2 regions of the Tissierella carlieri genome follow, and region 2 is predicted to be linked to the other one. Evidence: riboswitches for the same ligand, from Rfam matches in the RefSeq annotation. Region 2 holds a riboswitch; the other holds the start of a gene.
The links. A riboswitch is a leader RNA that binds a small molecule or an ion and turns the genes downstream of it on or off. The one in region 2 is predicted to bind thiamine pyrophosphate.
Positions count from the first base shown of each region.

Region 1 (7,403 bases), on a different contig from region 2:
CATCGGCTATGTTTACTGCATTTTCAAATGGTAGGGTTTCAGCAATTGTTTCTTTTATGAGAACTTTCGTATTTATTACAGCAGGACTTATTATATTGCCATTAATTTGGGGTGTAGAGGGTGTATGGTACGCTATGACCATAGCTGAATTCTTGGCTATGATAATGTGTATTATATATTTGGCTGTTTTTAGAAAAGATTATCATTATGCTTAAATATTAGAGTAATATAAAGATTTTATTTATGGTAACGTAAGTCATGGAGTTAGGGGCTACAAATAGATTATGACTTAGAGGGATATTAAAAATATATGTATTTTCAAGGGAAGTCTTTTGACTTCCCTTGATTCGATTTTAAAAGAGAATGTACATAACCATTATTATAATTTTTTATTTTATTTGAACATTTGAAACTATATTTGATTTATGAATAATACTCTAACTATCAAACTTCTGATATAATTATGATTCTATATTCGTAAAAATTAATGAGAATCGAATTTCAAGTTTTTACAGCCTAGTTCTTTTTTTCATCATAAACTTATGGGATTCCCTAGTAAAACCATATTGCTCATATAATCCGTGGGCGTCTTGAGTCGCTAGAATACCTAGCAATCCTTCTAATTCTTTAGTTGTCATAATATTTTCCATCAGTTTTTTTCCTAAACCATTGTTTCGATGATTTATGTCAACTATTATGTCACAAATCCAATAAACTGTAGAGTAATCTGTAACCACTCTACCAAATCCAACTAATTTGCCATTCTGGTATACTCCATAACAGATCGAATTTTCAATAGATTTAAATATTGTTTCTTCAGTTCTGTCATTAGCCCAATAAGATTGTTTTAATAATGATTTTACTGATTCAATATTTAATTTTGACTTATCTGTAGAGATATAATATTCAAAGTTGTTCATTTTATTACCTCCATAATTTTAATGATAATTTACCTAATAGCAGATAGGTTATTTAAATTTTATAGTTGAATCAGATTCTAGAATAAGTTCAAGAGAATTGCATAAGTTATCGATTTCTTCACTTTTAATTATTAATGGAGCATAGAAATGTAGATAATTATAAACATCTGAATATCCAATGAAAAAACCTCTTTCGAGAAGGACTTTAAATACTTCTGATGCTTTATGTCTTTTATCAAGAACCGCAACGTTCATCATTCCTCTTCCACGTACTTCCATTATTCCACCTGTACGTTCACCTATTTCAGCTAGTTTATGACGAAAATATTCTCCTATTTTATTTCCGTATTCAACGAGATTTTCATTTAACATGACTTCAATTACTTTCCTTGCTACCATACAACCTAGAGGGTCGTCCGTATGGGATTGAACGTATCTAAAATCTATTGACTCTACTATCTCTGCCAACTCTGAATGAACCAGCAAGCCGCTTATAGGATAGCCGTTTCCAAGACCTTTACCCACTGCAATAAAATCAGGAGAACTTGATTCACAGTCAAAGACCTTATAGTGTTGAAATCCAAACCATTTACCAGTTCTGCCGAAGCCTGTCGTAACTTCATTTGCTATAACAAAGCCTCCTGAATTTCTAATATTTTTAACTAAAAATGTGATTAGCTTATCTGGTGGACATAGGACAAGACCCCCTGAATTTCCAGATTCAAAAACAAATGCAGCCATATGTGAGAAATCTATATGATTATACTTACCACATTTTTCGCAGTTGGAATCTTTTGTACAGTTGAGGCATTCATATACATCTAGATCTACCCATTGATTAAGGTTTCTAGGCATTCTCAGTTCTGGAGATGTACCAAGATAAGAAATTGATAAGGAGAGTTTCTTTAGTCTACCAGTAACAAGTTCAGCCAGTAAAACAGCTAGAGAAACAGCCTCACTTCCCGATGACATAAAGGTGCCTTTATAGTTTCCATTAAGTTTAGACGCTTCAGTAAGTTCTTTTACTAAGGCCCCTGGGTGTTCTGTATCAAAATATTGATGAGTATGAAATAAATGTCCCGCATTTTCAACTATAGTCTCCACGACTTCTTTCTTGCTGTGACCTAGGACAGCAGCCCAACATCCTGATTCAAAATCAATCAGTTCTCCATATTCTTTAGTTTTGATTCGAGTACCTAAAGCTTCCATGACTGTTATGGAAGTATCTGGACTTGCAAACATTTTCATGCATCTATCTTTGTATAGTTCATCCACCTTTATTACCTCCAATATATTGAATTATTTTAGGTTAAGTATATAATGAAAAATATAGTAGTTCAATTATGTAAAATTCATTCTGTACTATTACAAAATATGGTGTAGAGGTGAAAAATGATGAAAAAAAGTAAAGTTGAGATGGTTAAGGATTTTATATTTAGAGAAATTAAGGATGGGAAAATAAAAAATGGTCAGCGGCTTCCAAGTTGCAGAGAAGTATCTTCATACCTTTCTATAAATAAAATAACTGTAAATAAAGCATATAACGAATTGGAAAGGGAGCATAAGGTATATAGTATTCCTCGCGGAGGTTTTTACTTGATTGATTCAGAAGAAAGGTTAAAGGTGGTGCAGGAAGAGGTGGATTTTAGGACAGTTAAGCCAGATGAAAAACTTATTCCATATAGAGAATTCACTCATGTAATGAATAAGGCAGTTGATATGTATAAAAATACATTGTTTGAATATGAATCTAGTGGTGGACTATCTTCTTTAAGGGATACATTAAAGTATGAATTTGAGAAGGACGGAATATATACTGCTGCTGAAAGGATAATAATTACCAATGGAGCCCAACAAGCTATAGGGTTAGTATTTCAATATCTATTTGGGAAAAGTAAAGGTAAATTACTTGTTGAATCTCCTACATACAGTCTTGCTTTAAAATTGGCAGATCATTTAGGTATTGATATTATAGGAATTGAAAGGAGAGTTGATGGTTTTGACTATAAAGAAATGGAAATAATATTTAAGTCAGGTGAAATTACTGCCTTCTATGTTATACCAAGACATCATAATCCTACCGGTTATACTCTTTCTGAAAAAGACAAGCAGAAAATTGCCGAACTCTCTTATAAATATAATGTGCTTATTATAGAAGATGACTATTTAGCAGATTTAGGCTCAAGAAAAGGTTCTATGTCAATACATTATTATGATATAAGCAAACGTACTATTTATATACGAAGCTTTTCAAAGGCTTTCATGCCTGGAATAAGGATGGGAGCAGCAGTACTTCCAGAATCCATGATTGAGGAAGTGATTAATATTAAGCATATTAGTGACTTGAATACATCAAAAATTCCACAAGCAGCACTGGATATTTTTATAAAATCAGGAATGTACGAAAAACATATTAAAAAAGTCAAAAAATCTTATGAAACTAAACTTAAGAAGGCAGCTAAAATCGTTAAATCATTAAGCCCGTTAGGTTTCAGTTGGTATGTTCCAGAACATGGAATATTCATATGGCTCTATCTGCCTGAGAATATAGAGGCTGTAGAATTTGAAAAGAAACTTGAACATCATGGGATTCTTGTAAAAGCAGCATTAGAATTCTTTCCAGAAAAATGGTCTAAAGAGAAGAATCAGAGGAATTATAACTACATAAGGATTTGCATATCTGGTGTTCCACAAGAAAGTATAGATGCTTTGGCTACTATAATTTCAGTTATGAAAGCTGAATAAAAATAATAGTATTTATAAAAGCTAAAGAAAAAATTATACTTTTGTAGCTTGATTATGTTATTACTATGGGATATAATCAATATAGTTAATATTTGTGGGGGGACTATAAATAGTTGAGAAGGTAAAACCTGACCCTTTGAACCTGTTGGCTAATACCGACGTAGGGAAGCAAATCACTTACATTATTGTATTTGATTAGGGTGCTTCTCCGTATAGAGAAGTACCCTATTATTATTTAGATAGAGTTATTAAGTATAAAAATTGATATAATTAATATTTGCGGGGGAACTATAAATAGTTGAGAAGGTAAAACCTGACCCTTTGAACCTGTTGGTTAATACCAACGTAGGGAAGCAAATCAATTACATTATTGTATTTGATTAGGGTGCTTCTCCGTGTAGAGAAGTACCCTATTATTATTTAAAATAGAGTTATTAAGTATAAAAATGAATATAATTAACATTTGCGGGGGGACTATAAATAGTTGAGAAGGTAAAACCTGACCCTTTGAACCTGTTGGTTAATACCAACGTAGGGAAGCAAATCACTTACATTATTGTATTTGATTAGGGTGCTTCTCCGTGTAGAGAAGTACCCTAATTTATTATATATAAAGAACAAAGGGAGGAATTTCAATGAAAAAGGTACTTAGTATTGCTGGATCAGATTGTAGTGGAGGTGCTGGGATACAAGCAGATTTAAAGACGTTTTCTGCACATGGGGTGTTTGGAATGAGTGTCATTGTTTCAGTAGTAGCAGAAAATACGAGCCGTGTTATCGATATACAAAATATTACTCCAGATATGATTGAGAAGCAGATTGATGCAGTATTTGAGGATATTGAGGTTGACGCTGTGAAAATTGGTATGCTGTCTACACAACTTTGTATGGAGGCAGTAGCAAGAAAACTGGAGCAATATAAGCCGTGTAATGTTGTAATTGATCCTGTAATGTATGCGAAAAATGGTTGCCCACTTATGGACCCCGATTCCATAGATACGTTGATCAAGGTTGTACTACCTTATGCTGATTTACTTACACCTAATATCCCAGAGGCTGAGAAGATATCAAATATTAAGATAAGCAGTACAGAAGATATGAAAATAGCAGCAAAGCTTATTTATGATATGGGGTGTAAAAATGTTCTTGTTAAAGGTGGTCATGCTATTGGAGATGCACTGGATATTTTATATGACGGTAAAGAGTTCTATTATTTTGAAACTCAGCGTATAAATACAAAAAATACTCATGGAACAGGTTGTACTTTCTCTTCGGCTATTGCTTCCAATCTTGCACTTGGTATGACTATGCCTATTGCTGTAAAGCAGGCTAAAAAATATATTACTACAGCAATTGAACATTCGTTAAACATTGGTAAGGGTAATGGACCAACACATCATTTTTATGACCTATATAAAAATGGTTTGAATATTAAGGAAAGTAAAGGAGATTTATAATGAAAAATGAAAATCAACAGGTGTCTACCTTTAGTCAAATATTATTATGGTTTGGTGCAGCAGTATCTATTGCTGAAATTATGACAGGAGCCTTGCTTGCTCCTTTGGGACTAGCCCAAGGTATTTGGGCTATTATTATTGGTCATGTAATTGGAGGAGCTATTCTTTTTCCAGCGGGGCTGATTGGTGCAAAAACTGGCCTTTCTGCTGCTGAATCTGTTCGCATTTCTTTTGGTAAATATGGTTCATTTGGGTTTTCGTGGATTAATATATTACAGCTTCTTGGTTGGACTGCAATTATGATTATTAACGGAGCAAAAGCATTTGATGGAATTACAAATCATCTTTGGGGCTATCAGAATGAAAGGTTATGGTGTATGGTTATTGGATTACTTATTTGTATTTGGGTAGTAATTAGTATTAAAAATCTGTCAAAATTAAATACTGTAGTGATGACGGTCTTGTTTATATTTACAATTATTCTTGGTTTTACGGTTTTCAAAAATACTAGTGGAGTAATTGTAATGGAAGAAACTATAAACTTTGGTACCGCGGTTGAACTTAATGTAGCTATGTCCCTTTCTTGGCTTCCTCTTATATCTGATTATACAAGAAAGTTGGAGAAGAAAATCACAGGTACTTTATGGAGTGTAATAAGTTATTTTGTTGGTAGTACAGTGATGTTTGTAATTGGACTCGGTGCAGCAATTTACGCTGGCACATCGGATATTACAGCCATATTAATGTCTGCAGGACTTGGCTTGATTGCTCTTGTAATTGTTCTATTTTCTACAGTTACTACTACATTTCTCGATGTTTATTCTGCAGGAGTAAGCACAGCGAATTTAAATAAAAAGGTAAATGAAAAGTTTGCTGCTGTTATTGCATGTGTCGTAGGTTCATTACTTGCAATGTTTGTTCCTATTAGTCAATATGAGAATTTTTTATATCTTATAGGTTCTGTATTTGCACCTTTATTTGCCATTCTGTTTGTGGATTATTTTCTGTTGCATAAAAAAGATATAGATCCTAGTCACTCTCATAGCATAAGAAACATAATTTTATGGGTGATTGGATTTATCGTTTATCGTTTACTTATGCCTTATAACTCTATTATAGGAATCACGTTGCCTGTAATGGCGGCAATTGGTTTTATATGTTTTATTATAAATAAAAGAAAGGCTGGAAATACTAATGAATTATTTAACTAACGCTTGCGTGGACTTGCTCCGCGAAGTCAGGATAAAAAATCCACTGATTCATAATATCACTAATTATGTGACAGTAAATGATTGTGCAAATGCCATTTTGGCAATAGGAGCCTCTCCTATTATGGCAGATGATGTTGCAGAAGTAGAAGAAATCGTTTCAATATCTTCTGCTCTTGTAATTAATATAGGAACTTTAAATCAACGAACTATTACTTCAATGATTATCGCAGGAAAAAAAGCCAATGAACTTCATATTCCCGTAGTTTTAGATCCTGTTGGAGCAGGTGCCTCTTCACTGCGAAACAAAACAACACAGGAAATTCTCTCAGAAGTAAAAATAGATATAATTCGTGGAAATTTATCAGAGATCTCCTTTGTAGCTGGACTAAGTGCTTCTACAAAAGGAGTTGATACTTCAAAAGCAGATGAAAGAAATGATGCGGAAGCTATTGCGAAGTCAGTGGCGAATAAATATTCTTGTGTTGTGGGAATTACAGGACAGGTAGATGTCATTTCAGATGGCATTCGTGTTGCTAAAGTAGCCAATGGTCATAAACTGCTTTCCAAAGTGACTGGTACAGGCTGTATGACATCTGCACTTGTAGGTAGTTTCTGCGGTATAACAAAGGATTACTATACAGCAACGGTTACAGGAATTACTGCAATGGGAATTGCCGGTGAGATTTCCTTTATAAAAACTAGAGAAATGGGAACAGGTAGTTTTCATATTGGTATCATTGATACTTTATCAAATATGAACAGCACATATTTCGTAGAAAGGGCGAAGATAGATGAAACCGAATATTGATTATACACTCTACCTTATAACAGATAGAGAGCTTATGAGTACAGAAAAACTGGAAACTGCTGTAGAGCAAGCCATTTTAGGCGGTTGTACGGTAATACAATTGAGAGAGAAAAATTGCTCATCTTTAGAGTTTTTTGAAATAGCAATGAAAATAAAGGAAATTACAGATAGATATCAGATTCCATTAATAATTAATGACCGAATTGATATTGCATTGGCGATTGATGCTGATGGTGTACATGTTGGTCAGAGTGACATACCT
Region 1 is NZ_JAHLOH010000050.1:45,782-53,184, reverse strand. It holds gene KQI38_RS18440 (MATE family efflux transporter) at 1-215, shown strand, start outside; gene KQI38_RS18435 (GNAT family N-acetyltransferase) at 510-920, opposite strand; gene KQI38_RS18430 (aminotransferase class III-fold pyridoxal phosphate-dependent enzyme) at 969-2,195, opposite strand; gene KQI38_RS18425 (aminotransferase-like domain-containing protein) at 2,316-3,665, shown strand; TPP riboswitch at 3,752-3,850, shown strand; TPP riboswitch at 3,937-4,035, shown strand; TPP riboswitch at 4,123-4,221, shown strand; gene thiD (bifunctional hydroxymethylpyrimidine kinase/phosphomethylpyrimidine kinase) at 4,301-5,122, shown strand; gene cytX (putative hydroxymethylpyrimidine transporter CytX) at 5,122-6,333, shown strand; gene thiM (hydroxyethylthiazole kinase) at 6,317-7,141, shown strand; gene thiE (thiamine phosphate synthase) at 7,125-7,403, shown strand, end outside.
Region 1: another riboswitch for thiamine pyrophosphate. It lies ahead of thiD (bifunctional hydroxymethylpyrimidine kinase/phosphomethylpyrimidine kinase); the one in region 2 lies ahead of thiT (energy-coupled thiamine transporter ThiT).

Region 2 (7,403 bases):
AGATCCAGATAGTGGCTCTGTAGAACCAGGTACTAGAATTAAATTAGTTGTAAGCCAAGGGGAAGAAATAAAGCATGTAAATATGATAAAAGTAGTTGGACTTAATATTGAAGAAGCTAAAAAGAAAATACTTGATTTAGGCCTTGAAGTTGGGGATATAACACCTCAGCCAAGTGAAACTGTAGCTAAAGATCAAGTAACTTGGCAAAGTTATGTACAAGGAACAAAGTTAGAGACAAAGACTGCTGTTGATTTATTTATAAGTAGTGGACCGAGTGAGGAATCTATTAATAATGGAGAAGAAAATGATGTTAGTAATAAGGAGAGACCAATAACCTTCTTATTGACTCCATTGCCAGAGGTAGAAGAGACCACAATTAAGATACTAAGAACTCAAGATGGTATAACAGATATAGTATATAATAAAAAGCATAAGGCTACTGAAGAATCAGTTTATGAAACATTTAGTGGTAAAATAGGTGCTGTATTTGAAGTATACTGTAATGATACACTTGTGCATCAAAGGACTATAACTAAGGATGAATAGGGGGCTTTTATGGTAAATGGGATAATAATAAAAGGCATTGGTGGATTTTACTATGTAAAAACAGAATCTGGTATAGTAGAGTGTAGGGCAAGAGGTATATTTCGAGAGGAGAACTTAACTCCTCTCGTAGGAGATAAAGTAAAGATTAGGATAAGCGATGAAGATAATACAGGATATATTGAAGAAATATATCCAAGAACATCTCAGCTCTTAAGGCCACCAGTAGCAAATATTACTCAAGCTATAATAGTCATGAGCATAAAAAAGCCAGATGTTAATACTTGGCTATTAGATAGATTTCTTATAATGGCTGAGCATGAAAAACTGGAAATTATGATTTGTATAAATAAGTCTGATTTAATGCCAGAGAAGGCATTAGAACTGAAAACTATTTATGAAAATATAGGATATAGAGTGATAAATACTAGCGTACTAACGGGAATTGGTATTGATGAATTAAAAATTGCATTAGATAATAATATATCAGTATTTGCTGGTCCTTCAGGTGCTGGAAAATCATCTCTATTAAATGCAGTTAATAGGAATTTCAAGCTGGAGACTGGTGATGTAAGCACTAAGACTAAAAGAGGTAAACATACTACTAGACATGTTGAACTTTTAGAATTACACGATAATGCCTTTGTTCTTGATTCTCCAGGTTTTAGTTCTTTAAATATAGATTTTATTGAAGAAGAGATTCAATTAAAAAATTATTTTAAAGAAATATATAAATATGGAGAAAATTGCAGATTTATTAGTTGCTTACATGGAAATGAACCAGATTGTGAAGTGAAGAAACAAGTAGAAGAAGGAAATATTGCTAAGGAGAGATACGAAAATTATTTACTTTTCCTTGAAGAAATAAAAAACATTAGGAGGTACTAATATGGCTAAAATTGCGCCTTCATTACTTTCAGCAGATTTTGCTAATTTACAGGATGAAATAAAGAAAATAGAAAATGGTGGTGCCGATTATCTTCATTTAGATGTAATGGATGGTATCTATGTACCTAATATTACCTTTGGACCTCCAGTAATAAAGAAACTGAGGAAAATTACTAAAATCCCTTTTGATGTACATTTAATGATAGATAAACCTGAAAGGTATATTAAGGATTTTGTTGATGCAGGTGCTGATTTAATAACTGTACATCAAGAGGCAACTACTCATCTTCATAGAACTATACAGGAGATAAAATCCTATGGCATCATGGCAGGCGTATCACTAAACCCTGCTACACCATTAGAGTCTATAGAGTATGTTTTAGGGGATTTAGATTTAGTTCTTATTATGACAGTGAATCCAGGGTTTGGGGGACAATCCTTCATTGAGTCTATGAAGGGAAAAATAAAAAGACTAAGAAAAATAATTGATGAAAGAGAACTAAATATTATTGTTGAAGTAGATGGTGGAGTGAAATTAGATAATGCCAAGGAAATCTTAAATTGTGGTGCTGATTTATTAGTAGCAGGTTCAGATGTATTTGGAGCAGAAGATATAGAACATAGAACTAGACAATTTAAACAGTTGTAAATTAATAATTATATGCTATAATAGAATTAATTGAAGAAGATTAACACTAGGGGAGCCAATTGGCTGAGAGTGGATTTATCCCGACCCTTATGACCTGACCTAGGTAATGCTAGCGTAGGGAAGTGTGTATTAGCCTTTAAATACCCATTGCCTACGTTGGTAATGGGTTTATTAATTTAAAGGAGGAGAGTTTTTATGGTGAAAAGATGGGATGTAAAGATGTTGACAGAAGGTGGTATGATGATTGCTCTAGCTACTATACTAAGTTATATTAAAGTCTATGAGGCACCTATGGGAGGATCAGTTACTGCTGGAAGTATGATTCCAATTATTTTATTTGCCATTCGTTGGGGTTTAATACCGGGATTAGCCATAGGAAGTACTTATGGTATATTACAATTTATCTTAAAACCTTATTTCTATCATCCAATTCAATTTGTGTTAGACTATCCGCTAGCTTTTGGTTTGCTAGGTTTAGCTGGAATTGCATATTATATAAAGGACAAGAATTCTTTTAAAGGATATTTAAATGTTTTTTTAGCTGTATTTATAGGGATATTGGGAAGAATGATATCACATGTTTTATCAGGTGTAGTTTTTTTTGCTGAATATGCTGGAGATAAAAATCCTTGGATTTATTCAATTGAATATAATGCTTATTATTTAGTTCCAGAATTAATTATTTCTTGTATTGTAATCGCAATTATTTGGAAACCATTAAATAAGGCAATAAAAGCAAAATAAGAAAAACTTCTAAATGAAAATTAGCAGAAGTTTTTCTTGGTCACTGCATAGGTTACTTGCACAAAATCAAAGATTTGGACAATTTGCTTAAAATTCATTGACGGAAAGTTCTTAATACTATACTATTAACGTAGAACTTTCCTATTCGTTATAAAAAAGGATGATGTAAATGAAAGGGTTAATCATTTCAAGTGGGACTATTACAGATTATAGTATATTAGAGTTAGTAGTTAAGGAATCTGATTTTATTATATGTGCAGATGGAGGAATGAATCATCTTGCAAAAATCAATAAAAAGCCTAATTTAGTAATGGGCGATTTAGACTCTATTAGCGAATCTGCATTAAATTATATAAAAGATAACAATATAACTGTGGAAAAGTATTCATCTATTAAAGATGCAACTGATACTGCCCTTGCTATGGAATATTTAATAGATAAAGAGTATAAGGAAATTATACTAATGGGAGTGACAGGAACTAGACAAGACCATACCATGGCAAATATATTTTTGCTAAATACTTTACATGATAAAGGAATTAAGGGAAAAATCATAGATGATAATAATATTATCTATTTAATAGACAACTATATGGAATTACAGTATTTAGAGGATAAATATATCTCTATTGTACCAATAGTAGAAGAGGGAATAATTATATCTTTAAAGGGTTTTTTCTATAATTTAGATAGAGAATTTATTAAATTTGGATCTACCCACGGAATCAGTAACAAAATTATTGATGATATTGGAATAATTGAAATTCATAGAGGAAAAGCATTAGTATTTATTTCAAAAGATTAAAGCTTAGGATAATTATCCTAAGCTTTTTGTAACTATTTCTTTAATGTTTGAATACAATATAATAAAGTATTATAGGGGTGTTGATTATGAAGAGGTTTTACTATAGGTATATACAAAAAATGAGAAAAATAATAGGTATAACTTTAGCTGCAGTTGGTTTTTTAATAATTATTAAGTTTATACCTATAGAAGTACTTCTAATATTAATTGGAATCGGATTACTTATAATGGGAGCATTGATCCTAAAAATAAAATAAGGCTTACCATTTTTATATGGAAGCCTTATTTTATTACATAATTATAGTGCTCTTTCAACATATCCAGATCTTAAACATCTAGTACATACATTAACTTTTTTTGTTCCACCATTAACTACAGCTCTAACTGATCTAATGTTAGGTGACCAACTTCTTGAACTCTTTTTATTTGAGAAAGTAACTTTGTTACCAAATACTTTTCCCTTTCCACATACTTCACAAACTTTCGCCATGAAAAACACCTCCTTAATCTACTACTGAAAATACTTTAAAGTATATTTTCTACATTTCAATAATAACACATTATATTCTAACATAATAATTAGTAAAAATGCAACCAAAATGTATTATTATCTTATTATAATCATAGGATTTAGTTGAACTATTTTTACATTTAGGGTAAAATATAGAATATGGTATATTGAAAAGAAGGAGGCGATTATACATGCCAGCCAAGACCAATACAGAATATGGAGCAATTAGTATAGATGACAATGTCATAGCCACTCTTGCAGGAATATCTGCAATGGAGAGTTATGGTATAGTGGGTATGGCTTCAAAGAATGCGACAGATGGATTATTTGAGTTATTGAAATGGGACTATTTATCTAAAGGTATAAAGGTATATACAAAGGATGATAAATTGACTATTGACTTACATGTTATATTGGAATATGGTGTAAGGATTTCTGTAGTTGCTGAGAATATAATTGATAGGGTTAAGTTTAATGTTGAAAATTTAACTGGTCTAAAAATAGACAAAATAAATGTACATGTACAAGGAATAAGAGTTGAAAAGTAGTTTGAGGAGGTACTATAATTGAAAATTGAAATTCTAGATGGGGCAATGCTTAAAAAAGCTTTAGCTGGTGCAGCAAAGTTCCTAGAAGATAATAAAGAGGAGGTAAACTCCTTAAATGTTTTTCCTGTTCCTGATGGAGATACAGGTACAAATATGTCGCTTACAGTAAATTCTGCTATAAAGCAAGGACTTAACCTTCATGAAGATAGTGTTTCTAAAATAGCATTAGCCACTTCACATGGATCATTAATGGGGGCTAGGGGTAATTCAGGTGTTATTTTATCACAGCTTTTTCGTGGATTCGCAAATGGTTTAAATGGAAAAGATACTGCTGATGTTAGAACACTTGCTGAGGCTTTTAAACAGGCTGCTGATACAGCATATAAAGCTGTTATGAAGCCAACAGAAGGGACTATATTAACAGTAGCTAGAGAGTGTGGAGAATATGCTATTTCTATTTGTAAAGAAGAGAGAGATATTTTAGTTTTTCTTAAAAAAGTAATAAATCATGGAGAAATAATTTTAAATAAAACTCCAGAAATGCTTCCAGTTTTAAAGCAAGCAGGGGTTGTGGATGCTGGAGGCAAAGGTTTAATTTATGTATTGACAGGTGCATATAATGCTTTAGCAGGTATTGATAAAATCGAAGTTAAGACCCCAGAAAAGAAGAAGGTGGAACAAAAGGAATATATCCACCATGAACATATAGATACTGATGATATTAAATACGGTTATTGTACAGAATTTATAATTAATACTAAATATGAGGACATTGATTTATTTAGAGATGAATTATCATTACAAGGCGATTCACTACTTGTAGTAGGTGGGGAAGGTCTAATAAAGGTACATGTTCATACAAATAACCCTGGAATAGTACTTGAGAAAGCTCTTAGTATTGGAGAACTGACAGATATAAAAATTGATAATATGAGATATCAACATGAGGAGATTTTATTAAAATCGGAATTATCTAAGTCTAATAATGTAGAAAATAATGATTTTGAAAAGGAATATTCCTTTGTAGCAATATCCATTGGGGAGGGAATTGATGAAGTATTTAAGGGACTTAATGTAGATTATTTAGTCTCTGGTGGGCAAACAATGAATCCAAGTACAGAGGATATACTTAAGGCCATTGATAATACTTCAGGTAAAAATGTATTTATACTTCCTAACAATAGCAATATTATTTTAACAGCAGAACAAACCAAGGAACTTAGTTCTAGAAATATTATAGTTATTCCTTCTAAGACTATACCTCAGGGGATTGCTGCATTACTAGCTTTCGATGAGTCTAAATCTGTAGATGAAAATACAGAAAGTATGAAAGAGTCCATAGCTTACGTTAAAACAGGTCAAGTTACTTATTCTGTTAGGGATACAGAATTTAATAATACAAAAATATATAAAGATGATATTATTGGAATTGCTGAAGGCGATATAATAGCAAATGGTAAGGAGATAAATGAAGTTGCTATAAAACTACTTGATAATATGGTTGACGAGGATACTTCACTAATTACAATATTATACGGAAGTGACTTAACTGAAGAGTTAGCTGAGGATTTAGAAAATTATTTATCTAGTGCGTATAATGATATAGATATAGAATTAATATTTGGTGGTCAGCCTATATACTACTATATATTTTCTGTAGAATAATTTACCCTGCCCTTTGGTGGGGTTTTTTAATATGATTAATTTTGGAGGGATCATATATGGCAGTAAATATTCAATATTTAAAAGGTGTAGGTCCCAAAAGAGCTTCTAGATTAAGAAAATTAAATATAAATACTGTAGAAGACTTAATGTATTTTATACCTAGGGATTATGACGATAGATCAAAATTTAAGACTTTGAGAGAATGTATGATAGGTGAAAAAGTAAGTTTAGAGGTTGAAATAATTGGTAAAGCCAATATACTTAGACCTAGAAGAAATTTATCTATTATAAAAATTCCCGTCAAAGATAGTTCTCATAATGCTTATTTAGTGTGGTTCAATCAAGAATATTTAAAAGATAAATTTATAGTTGGTGAAAAAATAATAGTAAACGGTAAAATAAATAAGGTAGGTATGGAGATTCAAATAATGAGTCCTGTTTTTGAGAAATCAGGAACTATGAATAAGGTAGGTCGAATAACTCCTATATATTCCTTAACTGAAGGATTAACTAATAACGAGATTATGAAGATAATAGATTATTCTATCAAGGAATATATAGATCAGATTAGAGAATTTTTACCACAGGAAATAATAGATAAATATGATCTTATGGATATAAAGGATGCTATCATAAATGTTCATTTTCCTATGAATAGTGTACTATTGGAAAAGGCTAGAAAGAGACTTTCATTCCAAGAACTTTTAACTTTACAAATGGGACTTTTTATTATTAAAAATAGAAATTTTACAAATAATAAAGGTATTAGGTTTAATAAAACTGTAGAAATAAATGACTTTATCCAAAAGCTACCTTTTGAACTTACAAACTCACAAATTAAAGTCTTTAAAGAGATCGAAGCAGATATGGAAAATGACATTCAAATGAATAGACTAGTTCAGGGAGATGTGGGATCAGGAAAAACTATAATAGCAGTCCTTGCAATGTTTAAGGCTATATCTTCTGGATATCAAGCTGTCATGATGGCTCCTACAGAGATATTAGCTAGTCAACATTTTGAATCAATTAGAAAGTTTTTTTCTGGCTAT
Region 2 is NZ_JAHLOH010000053.1:73,427-80,829, forward strand. It holds gene pknB (Stk1 family PASTA domain-containing Ser/Thr kinase) at 1-547, shown strand, start outside; gene rsgA (ribosome small subunit-dependent GTPase A) at 557-1,432, shown strand; gene rpe (ribulose-phosphate 3-epimerase) at 1,434-2,081, shown strand; TPP riboswitch at 2,120-2,219, shown strand; gene thiT (energy-coupled thiamine transporter ThiT) at 2,277-2,825, shown strand; gene KQI38_RS19370 (thiamine diphosphokinase) at 2,995-3,630, shown strand; gene KQI38_RS19375 (hypothetical protein) at 3,717-3,887, shown strand; gene rpmB (50S ribosomal protein L28) at 3,929-4,120, opposite strand; gene KQI38_RS19385 (Asp23/Gls24 family envelope stress response protein) at 4,333-4,689, shown strand; gene KQI38_RS19390 (DAK2 domain-containing protein) at 4,708-6,354, shown strand; gene recG (ATP-dependent DNA helicase RecG) at 6,411-7,403, shown strand, end outside.